DNA from 4 places in the Alteromonas sp. ABD4_190 genome. Region 4 is predicted to be linked to each of the others. Evidence: predicted binding sites of a transcription regulator. Region 4 holds the regulator's gene; each other region holds the start of a gene.
What was found. The regulator sigma-54, encoded in region 4, starts transcription at its own class of promoters, with help from an activator protein. The targets are predictions, from matches to a motif close to GTTGGCACGNNNNTNGNNT.

Region 1 (3,101 bases), 2.2 Mb from region 4:
GGCATAGTCTACATCTACCACTTTTACATCACCATGCATTAGTCGAGCGCAATCGGCAACAATTGATAATCCTAACCCCGTTCCGATAACATTGTCGTTTCTTGGCTCGGTCCCGCGGATAAAAGGTTCAAACAGCGTGTGTACTGATTCCGGCGCTATGCGTTTTCCTCTGTTGGCGACGTCCAGTACAAGATTATCACTTTCAGTATAAAGGCTAATATTTATCGGCCGTCCAACTGCTCCATGTGCTACAGCATTGGACACTAGGTTATCAAGTATTCTTCTAAATAATTCCTCGTCTACATTTATTGAAGATGAGGAGATATTCACGTCTACCTCTCTATCTTGAATGGCAAGTGCGTAATCCTCTAAACAGGCTTCAACTAATTTATTTGCATTACTTTCAACAATTTTAGGCTGCGCTTGTTGTAGTAGCAGATTGTAGTCGAGTAGTTTCTCAACCAGAGTATTAAGACGCTGGGTACTTGCAGTAAGTAATGACAGTACCTCTCGTTGAGCGTTATTTAATTCGCCTACCACGTTTTCTGATAACAAACTGCACCCTTCTTTAATGCTTGCTAGGGGTGTTTTTAGTTCGTGTGCGGCATGCCTTAATAGTGCGGTTCTGATGTGTTCTAACTGCTGTAGGCGATCATAAAGCCAATGTAAATCCTTCTCGACATCAATAAGCTCTCTCGGTGCCTGCTTAGACAACGGAGGAAGCTCACCATCGCTGCGCGCCATAATCCGAATAATCTTTTTGAGGTTATTAACGGGGTTTACAATCAGCTGGCTTCCCAGCAAGATAAGAAGAAATGACACACTAACCAGCATTGCAGTAGACCATGCTTGTTTTGCCTGCATGGCATTGAGGTCGTCCTGTTGGACCTTTACCCGCTCTGTAATAGCCGATTCTACATCGTCCCGTAACTGTTCAACACTATCTCCCACCGAAGCTAAATACGCATTGAGCAGAAGTTGATCTTCAATGGCGCGATATTCAGCGAGTTGATTGAGTTGCTCGGATAGGCGAGAACAAGTTGCAGGCACGGTAAGCGTTTGGCATAAGTTATCTGCCGCAACAGCAAACTGGTCTATTGCATTGTCAGAAAGTTGAGCAACCCTATCATTACGTAAAACGGCAAACTGCCTAATGCTGCGCTCCACATCAACTACAGCATTGTCTAGGCGCTGCATGTCACTTACAACATCAACCACAAAGCGCGTTTCGAGGGTGGTCATTTGACCTACTTTGGCTAAGTCACTTTGACTCTGCCAAAGAAGCGCAATAAGAGGAATAAGGGCCAGTACAAAACTACCTAGCGTCAACTGCCTTAGTGAACCAAGTTGTACCAAGCGTTCACCAAACGAAACCTTGTTTATCAGAACCTTACCCTCTTAAATATATTATTTTATCTACTCACTTGTGGTGAGATTTTCATTTCCTGGCGTCAGCTTGCTTTTTGCCATCTCTGTTTCAGAAAGCTTGCCGTCTTCGTTGTCGTCAATCAGCCCAAAGTTACGCAGTAGCCCTGTATGTCTAACTGCTTCTTTAAGTGAAATTAGACCATCTTTATCTACGTCTAATTTATGTATAAGCGAACGCGCTGGTGTAGCATGCGCATCGGCTACTGAAATAGCCTGTACGGCTGCAACAGCACAAAGTGCTAAGAAAACTTTTTCGAGACGTTTCATCATGAATCCTCCGCTAAACGCTTTTTAAATTCCTTCTCAATTCGACAATCGCTAATCTCCGTTGGTTACCAGCAATCAGTCATATGGATGTTACCATTAGTCTTCAATTAACCACTATATTTAATGAACTCAAACTTGTTATGCGATTTTCAGACCAAAATAAAAACCAACAATAAAAACAGAAGGTTAAAAGCATACATATTAGATTCTAGTCTGTAATCAAAAGACAGGTGTTGCAATAAAGAAACACTGAGCGTGAACATATGTCGGCATCAATCCGCCATCTTATTGCTAGCTTCAATAGAATTGCTCAGCCTTGTATTGGCAAGGGGAAGCGATGAGATCATTGATAGGAATAGGTTTGCTGAACATGAACCCCTGAACATTGTCACAACCGTGTTCAATCAAATAGCGCCATTGTTCAAGATTTTCTATCCCTTCCGCACAAACAGAAAGTGATAGGCGTTTTGCTAAGTCAATGATAGCACCTGTCACCAGTCGACTGCGCTCTGAAGATTGGATTTCCGTTACAAACTGTCTGTCGACTTTAAGGGTATCTATATTAATTTGAGTAAGATAACTCAAAGAGGAATAGCCCGTACCAAAGTCATCAAGCGCAATCGCACATCCCATATTGCTTATGCGTCTGAAAAACTTATTGGAGAGCGAAAAGTTTTCAAGGTACGCACTTTCGGTAACTTCAAATTCGATATTCTCTGGGTTTACGTCATAAAGCATAAAGGTATTGTAGATATGATCAAACAGTTGATTACTTCTCAAATCATGGCCGGATAAATTAATAGAAGCCCTGAAAGCGCCTGTAGCCCAGCGTTTAAGATCGGGCATATCCATACACACACGATTGATGACCCATCGTGTTATGCCAGTAATCTTTCCGCCTTGTTCCGCGATTGGGATAAACTCATTAGGCATTACAAGGCCAAACTCAGGGTGCTGCCAACGAATCAATGCTTCAGCGCCAATTACATCGCCGTTGTTGTTTACTTTAACTTGGTAATAAACGACAAACTCATCGTTCGTTATGCCTTGTTCTATACCATTAGCTAGGTGCAGTTTACGCTTGTGAGATTCCACCATATCTGGCGTGAATAGCGTGTAGCTCCCCCTTCCCTTTGCTTTTGAACGATACATGGCAAGATCAGCGTTGCTCATAAGTTCGCTTAAATCATAACCGGCATCTGAAGCTGTAGCCACACCTACACTCAAGCCCACAGTAAGCGAAAGTCCTCTGAGCTCAAAGGGCTCGTCGAAGGATGTGATTAATCGCGTAGCTAAACTCTTTGCTTGATCTGCTGTCGCATCTCTATCTGGGAGTACTAGAAACTCATCGCCCCCTAAACGAGCAAACAAGTCACCGTCTCTGAGTAAGCATTGCACCCTATCTG
Region 2 (3,101 bases), 1.6 Mb from region 4:
CGTTTGTTCGGGGTCGAAAGACTCCCCAGGAAATACTGCGCATGCGCCGGACGCTAAACAGACTAAGTTCCCCAACACCATACCAAAACAATGATAGAGCGGTACGGGAATACAAAGTTTATCTTGGTGCGTAAATCTCATTGCTTCTGATACTAATAAACCATTATTTAATATATTACGATGAGTGAGTGTTGCGCCTTTCGGGTTGCCAGTCGTACCTGAGGTGAATTGAATGTTGATGTTATCATCAGCATTTAGCGTTCTTTCGATGTCTATTAACCGCGATTTTAAAGCCTTAGTAGGCTCTACTTGGAGTTTTGAAAATGCCTGTAAGCCGTCTACAGACGTTTCACCGATAGTATATACGTGTTTAAGAGAAGGGATCTTCGAGAGCGATAGCGCCGCGTCAGTTCGACTCTGATCGTCGGAATCTAGTTCCGGGGCTAATTCTTTTAAAATGGCGATGTAGTTCGACTGTTTAAAAGACTGTGCCATCACCAAGTGCTTCACCCCGACATTGTTAATAGCAAAGGCTAATTCAGCTGGGCGGTAAGCGGGGTTAAGACATACCATGATCGCGCCAATGCGGGCCGTGGCCATTTGTACAAGTGACCACTCGATGTTATTGGGGGACCATATCCCAACTCGATCACCTGGCTCTACGCCATTGGCTAGTAAACCACAGGCCACACGTTCTACTTCACGCCAGTATTGCTGATAGGTCCAGTGAATACTTTGATGTTTTACGATGATCGCTGGGTTATCGCCATAATTGTCGACAACCTTTTTGAAGTATTGACCTATTGTGAGTGATGTCAGATCAGCATCACTAGGACCGCTAAACTGACTTTTTTGAAGTGGAAATACAGTGTTTGACTGTGTGTTTGATTCCATTATTCCTTGCCTCCATGCGCGTACGCATCTGATTTAAATGTAATTTTAGATAATCACCATCATGATTTTGAAATCGAAGTACACAATTGCGATCTTTGCGCTAGTTACAGAATGCACAATTGAGTAAACAAAATATTTAACCTTTATTAACAATATGGTTGCAAATGCGTTTTGTCGACAAGATGTTGGTCGTATACGGTGCTGTTTAACGAAAAATATTAGTATTTCGTCGCAGATCATTTATTAGGAGGGCGAACTTATGAGTGTCGTGGGGTTGGATTGTCTGAGGTAAAATAAAAAAGCCCCGCACTTTAAGCGGGGCTACATAGTTGGGAATACTATGAATTGTTTAGTTTAACTATTCTGATTCAATCTCTTCAAAATAGGTCCGGTATTCCATACGAGTTATGTACGAATCACCATCTTCATCCATTGAGTCAAAGTCGCCTTCAACGTCGGCCATTTCTAGCTCCTTCTCACTGATTTTACCATCGCTATCCATATCGATTTTAGTGAACTTAGTATTGGCTGTAGCAGACATCTCAGTGCGCAACTCTTTATTCTTTTCTGAAATCATTTCGTTATCAGCTTTAGAAAAAAGTGCCGGATTACCTTCTTCAGTGAGTACAGCATCTGTTGTACCTTCAGCTTTAACCTGCGTGATAACCTCGTCACTGAACATAGATGGTTTTTCATCAACAAATGAATTAAATTCTGCGCGGCTAACCATACTGTCGCCGTCCGTATCCATTTTAGATACTAATTTGCTGTCGATTGTACCTGACGATTCTGAACCGACTATGTAGCCATTACCGTCTTGATCGAGCGCGTTAAAGCTCTTAGAAATCTTTTCTTCATGATGGCCTGCGAATGCTGACGCAGATAGTGTAGCTGCAACAACAGCACTAGTAATCGTACTTAACTTTGTGATCTTCATAATCAAATTCCTTCTGTTTCTCTTTGCGAACACGGGCTATCAATTGCCCTAATCACTAAATTGAACGCATGTTGATTGAAGTTAATTCCTCAAACAAACCTATTTAGCTACTCACAAATATCTTATTCACTTGTCGTGCCAACGAGCTAAGTTATTGAAAATGAAGATAATAGCTAAAGATAAAAACAGATTCAAAGTGTAATGCTTTTGTTAACTTGTCACGAAGCCTGAAAGATCTTCATACAGATAAACATAATTAAAATAGGGAAAGCTGAGCGTTAGCTATGCGCTCAAAACTAAGGGATATCATTGGCAATATACTATCTGCAATAGGCTTTATCTGTTTCTCTATATAGTGGTCATAGTCAAGCGGCGCAGAGATTGTTTCTACTGTTTGCGGCCCTTGAACGGTAATGACATAGGCTATGGATGTATTAGATTGGTAGCGAAGTGGTAGGCCCTGTTCTTCAAATAACTTGTCGGCCCTTCTTGCCGCTTTTACGTGTGGGGGAAGAGATTTAACATACGAAGAAAGTGGTTTTCTGAGTCGCTTTTTATACACCAACTCGTCATCCATTTTTCCCGCCTTTACTGCGTTTAGCGTTTTATTGATGTACTGTTTTACAGGTTCATTGTTAAAGACTCTTTTGTATAGCTCGTATTGAAACACTTTAGCAAGCACTGTCCAATCCGAACGCACGTTCTCTAGGCCTTTAAAGATAAGCTCACCGTCTTTCATCCCTGCGTAGCGCTTTTTACTCCCTTCAGAAGAGCCACGAATTGTTGGCATAAAGAAGGTAGAAAAGTGAGATTCGAACTCAATCTCTAAATGGCAATCAATGTCGAACTGACGCTTAAGTAACTCAGTCCACTTCTGGTTAACAATTTTGGCAAGCTCACGACCTGTTTCAGAAGGTGTACCCAGTGCAGTAATTCCTTCAACATGCACAAAGGTTGAATCGGTATCACCGTAAATAACCGTATAGCCCAGTTCTTCAATCCAACTCGCGGTGGTTTGCATAATCTCATGCCCCCGCAATGTAATTGAACTTGCAAGACGAGGATCGTAGAAAGGGCAGCCTCCGCTACCAAGTACTCCGTAAAAGGAGTTCATTAATATCTTAATCGCTTGCGAACGTGGTGCGTCTTTTTGTTTTTTGGCTTCGTCGCGCTGCAGCCATAGGTTTTCGATAATTGAAGGTAGAAAATGTGAGTTACGGCTAAATACTGCGCCTTTAAACCCCTCTATCGCCGTATTAGGAGACTTAAG
Region 3 (3,101 bases), 1.0 Mb from region 4:
AAATATCTTCACGCAACACTTTGCTCTGAGCGATTTCTTCCATTGTTCTGTTTGTTGCAGATACAACACGACAGTTTACAGGTATAGATTTCGTACCACCCACACGAAGCACTACTTTGTTTTCGAGTACGCGCAAAAGGTTGGGTTGCATGTCAATGGGCATTTCTGTGATTTCATCTAAGAAAAGGGTGCCACCTTCTGCCTGTTCAAAAACGCCTTCTTTACGACCTACCGCACCGGTGAAGGCACCTTTTTCATGACCGAACAGTTCACTACCAATCAATTCTTTAGAAAATGCACCACAGTTTGTAGCAATATAAGGGCCTTCACTTTCTGAGGCTCTGTGAATTGCAGCTGCAACCACTTCCTTACCAACACCACTTTCACCTAATAGCATGACGTTAGCACTGGTTTTGCTGACTCTTGAAATAAGTTTGTATAACTCTTTCATCACGGGTGACTCGCCAATAAGCAAGTCGAAGTGTTTCTCGATTTTTTCTTCTGCTGGCTCTTTTGCTTTTGTTTTCTTACTTAGTACTGCCTCAATTTCTTCACGTTGTATTGGCTTTACGAGGTAGTCTACGGTGGGGCCACACAAGCCTTTAATAACGCTTTTTACCGATGGATGGCCCGTAATTAGAGTTACACGGGGCCGCTTAGGCAGCGCATCAAGTTCGTTAAACAGGTGAGCACCGCTTCCATCGGGAAGCATAAAATCTAACAGTACATGGTCGAATGTTTCTTTCTCAAGCCAGTCTCGTGCTTCTGCTAACGTAGCAGCGGTCAAGACGTCATGACCTAAAAACTCAATAATAGTACAAGCTACTTCTGTAAACTCGGCGTCGTCATCAACTAAAAGTACGGTTAGCACGCATTGTCCCTCTCTATTACGTTCCATCGAAAATATGGAATAAAATCAATATTATAGTTCTACCACAATAAGCGAAAAAAGTAACTGGATATCCATTTGTAGTCACACATTTCCAAATATTGCGTTTTCTGTTCATGGTAACACCACACACAATTTAAGCGCGTTGACCGTAAAGACACATTCATTTGAATTCATTGTTACAATTTCACTATCGCAATTCGCACTAAAATTTTGATTTGTTAAATTAACAATGAGTGTTACCTATTTACATGCTGTTGCAAAAAGTATTCCCAATAATTGATAGGTACCACCGTGGAAAGGCTCTGGCACATTTTTCGCACAAATCTCAATGCGACTAACTTACTGTAGGCAAGGGTATGAATGATATTTGGCGAATACTTACGCGCCTCTTGTCCGCATCTCGCCCCCTTAAATAAGTGGAATACAACGTGTTTTGTATCAAAGGAACTGAATATGTGGGTAAAAACAGCCGAAAGATCAATGACCTTGACAGAACTGCTGGCAAAGATGCAGCCGCGGTCAAGTCAAAATATATTTTACTTCGAAGACTTTTGGGAAGTTATGGAAAAGCGCGGTTTTGGTCCCATGTTAGCATTCCCTTCTTTTATTGCTTGCACACCTGTCGGCGCTATTCCTGGAATTCCATCTTTAACGGGTGTAACAATTTTACTCATTGCATTGCAAATTTTACTCGGTAGTAGGCACCCATGGTTGCCTCGAAAAGTAATGGATATACAGTGTGATGCGGATCAACTGCGCAATATAGTTCAAAAAGTAAAACCCTATGCAGCTCGCGTCGATCGATTTCTTGTTCCACGTTGCTTTTTTATGAGACAGCCCGTGTTTCGCTCTTTAATTGCATTGAATTGTGTTGGCTGCGGCTTGGTAATGGTCCCGTTAGAGCTTATTCCCTTTATGGGTTTAATTCCAGCATTAGCAGTATTTATAATGTCTGTTGGAATGGCCACAGACGACGGTGCAGTGGCTTTGGTAGGTGTGTCAATATCGCTGTTTGGCTTCGTACTGGGCTTTCAACATTTGCCGGCAGCGATTAGCTAACGCGCAAGTTAATCAGTACAGGAATCAAACATGAATTCCGAGTTAGGCAGATTCATTGTTTGGTACCTAAGCTCCCCCATAAATGCTCGAGCTGCTGGGCCCAATGTATCTCCATCTTTAAAAGAAAGATAAAGAAGTGCTTTTCTTAACGCAGCGTTGTTATCTAGAGGAAGTGGAACCAAAGTCCCATTTTCTAATTCGTCTTTTATGATTGCAATAGGTAGCCATGCAAAGCCTAAGCCCTGAGCAATGATATCTAACGATGTTCTCACATGACTTACCGTCCAGCGTTGCTCAGCTCCTAGCCAACCAACATCTGCTTTGCGCTCTGCGGAAGAGTCGCGCACGACAATCTGGCGATGACTTTTAAGGTCTTCTAAGGTGAGGGTTCTATTTAATTGATGTAGGGGATGTTCTGCATGAGCAACAGCGGCGAACTCAATTTCACATAAATCTTCACTAAACCCGTTTGGAATGACAAAGGGAGAGATGCCCAAGTCTACCTTTCCGCTAGTTAACAATGCATTTGCACCGCTAAGTACGGTCTCTTCTATTTCTATACGCAATAGGGGAAACTCAGCAGAGACTTTAGCAAGCACGTTATAGAGCAATTCAGAAGGAAAAATAATATCCACAGCTATGCGCAGCGTTGTTTCGGTCCCCACTTTTAAACTACTAGCTACTGCTTCAAGTTTATGGGCTTCGTTAAGCAAAAACGAAGCGCGACGGTACATAAGTTCACCTTGTGGAGAAAGCTTAACTTTACGGCCAATATTTTCAAACAGTGTTACACCGATAGCACTTTCTAGTTTTTGAACCGCGTGATGCACACTAGATTGACTTTTATGTACTTCTGCAGCTGCTTGATTGAAGCCACCTGCATCAACCACGGCTTTAAACATTCGCCATTGTTCTAATGTGGATTTAAGCATACACGCCCTCTACTTATATGTTGGGAGAGTTATAGCATAGTCCTATAGTACAAGTCATTTTTCGAGTGCTTGGGTGATGGTAGGTACCGGACAGGTTACAACTGATACCTCGTCGTATCCCATACGTATTAGTTGCTCTGCTGCCAATTTCGCACGAACACCAGATGCACAATGTATGTAAAGTGGTACAGAAGCGTCTTTAAATTGCTCTAACGCTT
Region 4 (3,101 bases):
ATTGTTGGTCTTCTCGGCCCTAACGGCGCTGGTAAGACCACCACTTTTTACATGATTGTAGGCTTAGTCAACTTAGACAAAGGCAAGATCGAAATTGATGATAATGAGCTTACTCACCAGCCAATGCATGAGCGCGCACGCCGCGGTATAGGCTACCTCCCGCAAGAGGCATCAATATTTAGGAAGCTTACGGTACATGAAAATATCATGGCCATTTTGCAAACCCGTAAAGATTTAAATTCACAACAGCAAGAAGAAGAAGCAGACGCCCTACTTGATGAATTTAATATCAACCATATACGTAATAGTACGGGGATGAGTTTGTCCGGGGGAGAGCGGCGTCGCGTAGAGATTGCCCGAGCTCTGGCAGCAAAACCACAATTTATTTTGTTAGACGAACCATTTGCCGGTGTTGATCCAATATCAGTTAATGATATAAAGAAGATAATACAGCATCTGCGAGATAGGGGTATTGGTATCCTTATCACGGACCATAACGTACGCGAAACATTGGACGTTTGCGAAAAAGCGTACATTGTGAGTCATGGCGAGCTTATTGCGCAAGGAACTGCGGAACAGGTTTTAAGTAATCAAAAAGTAAGGGACGTATACCTAGGCGAACAATTCAGGCTATAGTTAGTGTAACCGAATTGTCATTTTTCAGTTTCGCTCTGGTATATTTAATTTAGAGCATTTAAATAAGACGTAGATGAAACCATCTTTACAGCTAAAATTTAGCCAACAACTTACCATGACACCTCAGCTACAGCAGGCCATTAAGCTGCTGCAGCTTTCTACGCTTGATCTTCAGCAAGAGATTCAAGAAGCGCTCGACTCTAACCCGCTTTTAGAAGTGGAGGAAGGTAACGACGAGCCACAAGTAGAAAAGAACAATGTCGATAGTGACGATAGTGCTGCTGAAGCGACAGCTTCTGCATCGAGCGATACGCTAGAAGCGGGAGATGCACTGGAGAAGAATGATCTTCCCGATGAGCTACCTATCGACAGTACCTGGGATGAGTATTATTCGGCTTCTTCCGCGCCTGCACCTGGCCCATCTAACGATGATGAACAAATCTTCCAAGGCGAAACCACTGAAGACATCCAAGAACATCTTCTTTGGCAAATGCGCCTCACTCATTTTTCAGATACTGACCGCGCTATCGCTACAGCCATCATCGATTCGATTGACGAATCAGGTTATTTAACCGTTACCCTTGACGATATCTTAGATGCTGTTAATGACGATGACTTAGAAGAGCCTATCGAAATGGACGAAATAGAATGTGTGCTTAAGCGCATTCAAATGTTCGACCCCATTGGTTCAGGGTCTCGTACACCTCAAGAGTGTCTTATGGTGCAATTGCGCCAGTTTTCAGAAGACACACCGTGGCTTGCTGAAGCGAAGCAGCTTATTGAGGAATATTCAGACTTACTGAGCAGTAAAGACTACCGCACGCTAATGCGTAAGAGCCGATTGAAAGAAGATCAGCTGCGCGAAGCAATGCGTTTACTCCAAACCTTGAATCCTCGCCCAGGTAGTGCTTTAGTTACTAAAGAGCCTGAGTACGTTATTCCTGATGTCTCAGTAACCAAGAAAAATGGCCGTTGGGTGGTTGAGCTGAACCCCGACAGTCTGCCTAAATTAAGCGTAAATCAAACGTACGCAGCAATGAGTCGCCGTGCCAAGAATAGTAGCGATTCACAATTCATCCGCTCACACATGCAAGAGGCTAAGTGGTTCATAAAGAGCCTTGAATCTCGCAACGATACCTTGATGAAGGTTGCAAATTGCATTGTGCAGCAGCAAATGGGCTTTTTTGAGCACGGCCCGGAAATGATGAAACCAATGGTGCTAAATGATGTCGCAGAAATGGTAGATATGCACGAATCGACTATTTCGCGTGTGACAACACAGAAGTATATGCATACGCCCCGTGGCATCTTTGAATTGAAGTATTTCTTCTCAAGCCACGTAGCAACCGAGTCAGGTGGTGAGTGTTCATCTACAGCGATTCGTGCATTGATCAAGAAGTTAGTGGCTGCGGAAAATCCTAGCAAGCCGCTAAGTGATAGCAAGATTGCTTCATTGTTGGCCGAGCAAGGCATAAAAGTCGCTCGGCGAACAATAGCAAAATACCGGGAATCGTTATCGATCCCGCCGTCGAACCAACGCAAAAGCCTTATCTAAACGGGCTTAATAATATAAGGAAGACGAAATATGCAAATCAACCTTACTGGTCATCATGTCGAAATCACCGACTCTTTGCGTAATTATGTCGATACGAAGTTCAGCAAACTTGAACGTCACTTTGATCACATTTCTAATGTGCATGTCATCCTGAACGTTGAAAAATTAAATCAAAAAGCTGAAGCGACTGTTCATTTAAGTGGCGCTGAAGTATTCGCATCCTCAGAAAATACCGACATGTATGCGGCGATTGACAGCATGGTTGATAAACTCGACCGGCAGGTAATCAAGCATAAGGAAAAACTGAAAAAACATTAGTAGTTAATTGAGCATGGATATACAAGCCATCGTAAGTCTGGACCGCACCGAGTGTGCGGTTCAGTGTAATAGTAAAAAGCGAATTCTTGAGATCATCGCTGATATCGCTGCCAAGCATAACGATAACATCGACCAGGCAACGGTTCTAAATAGCTTGATGGCTCGAGAACGTATGGGTAGCACGGGTATTGGTAACGGCATAGCACTGCCTCACGGTCGCTTGGCCGGCCTTGAGAAGGTAATAGCAATCGTTGTAACCAGCACACCAGCTATCAACTTTGATGCCCTAGACGAAAAGCCCGTAGACATATTCTTTGCTCTTCTCGTTCCCGAAGAGCAAACCGAAGGACACCTTCAGACACTGGCTACCGTAGCCGGTAAGCTAAGCGACAAAGAAACGATTAAAACAATACGTCGTGCAACAACCAGCGACGAAATTATTTCTGCATTAAGTTAAACAATAAGTGCCTACACCTCATAGGTAGGCGCTTTATTCGACAACTCGTATGTGATGAAACCAGAATATAAGGGAGAATTTAGGTGAAGCTGATCATAATCAGTGGTCGTTCGGGGTCTGGTAAGTCTGTCGCAC

Region 1: the regulator sigma-54 is predicted to act here: its motif matches at 1,836-1,854, upstream of ACXAFM_RS15360 (EF-hand domain-containing protein).
Region 2: the regulator sigma-54 is predicted to act here: its motif matches at 1,956-1,974, upstream of ACXAFM_RS12720 (EF-hand domain-containing protein).
Region 3: the regulator sigma-54 is predicted to act here: its motif matches at 1,194-1,212, upstream of ACXAFM_RS01255 (exopolysaccharide biosynthesis protein).

Annotation. Positions count from the first base shown of each region.
Region 1 covers NZ_JBSWWN010000001.1:3,523,736-3,526,836, reverse strand. The annotation lists gene ACXAFM_RS15365 (sensor histidine kinase) at 1-1,356, opposite strand, end outside; gene ACXAFM_RS15360 (EF-hand domain-containing protein) at 1,417-1,698, opposite strand; gene ACXAFM_RS15355 (putative bifunctional diguanylate cyclase/phosphodiesterase) at 1,993-3,101, opposite strand, start outside.
Region 2 covers NZ_JBSWWN010000001.1:2,889,458-2,892,558, forward strand. The annotation lists gene ACXAFM_RS12715 (AMP-binding protein) at 1-894, opposite strand, end outside; gene ACXAFM_RS12720 (EF-hand domain-containing protein) at 1,253-1,831, opposite strand; gene ACXAFM_RS12725 (DNA polymerase II) at 2,088-3,101, opposite strand, start outside.
Region 3 covers NZ_JBSWWN010000001.1:261,334-264,434, reverse strand. The annotation lists gene ACXAFM_RS01260 (sigma-54-dependent transcriptional regulator) at 1-871, opposite strand, end outside; gene ACXAFM_RS01255 (exopolysaccharide biosynthesis protein) at 1,253-1,951, shown strand; gene ACXAFM_RS01250 (LysR family transcriptional regulator) at 1,960-2,883, opposite strand; gene ACXAFM_RS01245 (rhodanese-like domain-containing protein) at 2,938-3,101, opposite strand, start outside.
Region 4 covers NZ_JBSWWN010000001.1:1,289,821-1,292,921, forward strand. The annotation lists gene lptB (LPS export ABC transporter ATP-binding protein) at 1-636, shown strand, start outside; gene ACXAFM_RS05675 (RNA polymerase factor sigma-54) at 710-2,191, shown strand; gene hpf (ribosome hibernation promoting factor) at 2,222-2,509, shown strand; gene ptsN (PTS IIA-like nitrogen regulatory protein PtsN) at 2,523-2,966, shown strand; gene rapZ (RNase adapter RapZ) at 3,050-3,101, shown strand, end outside.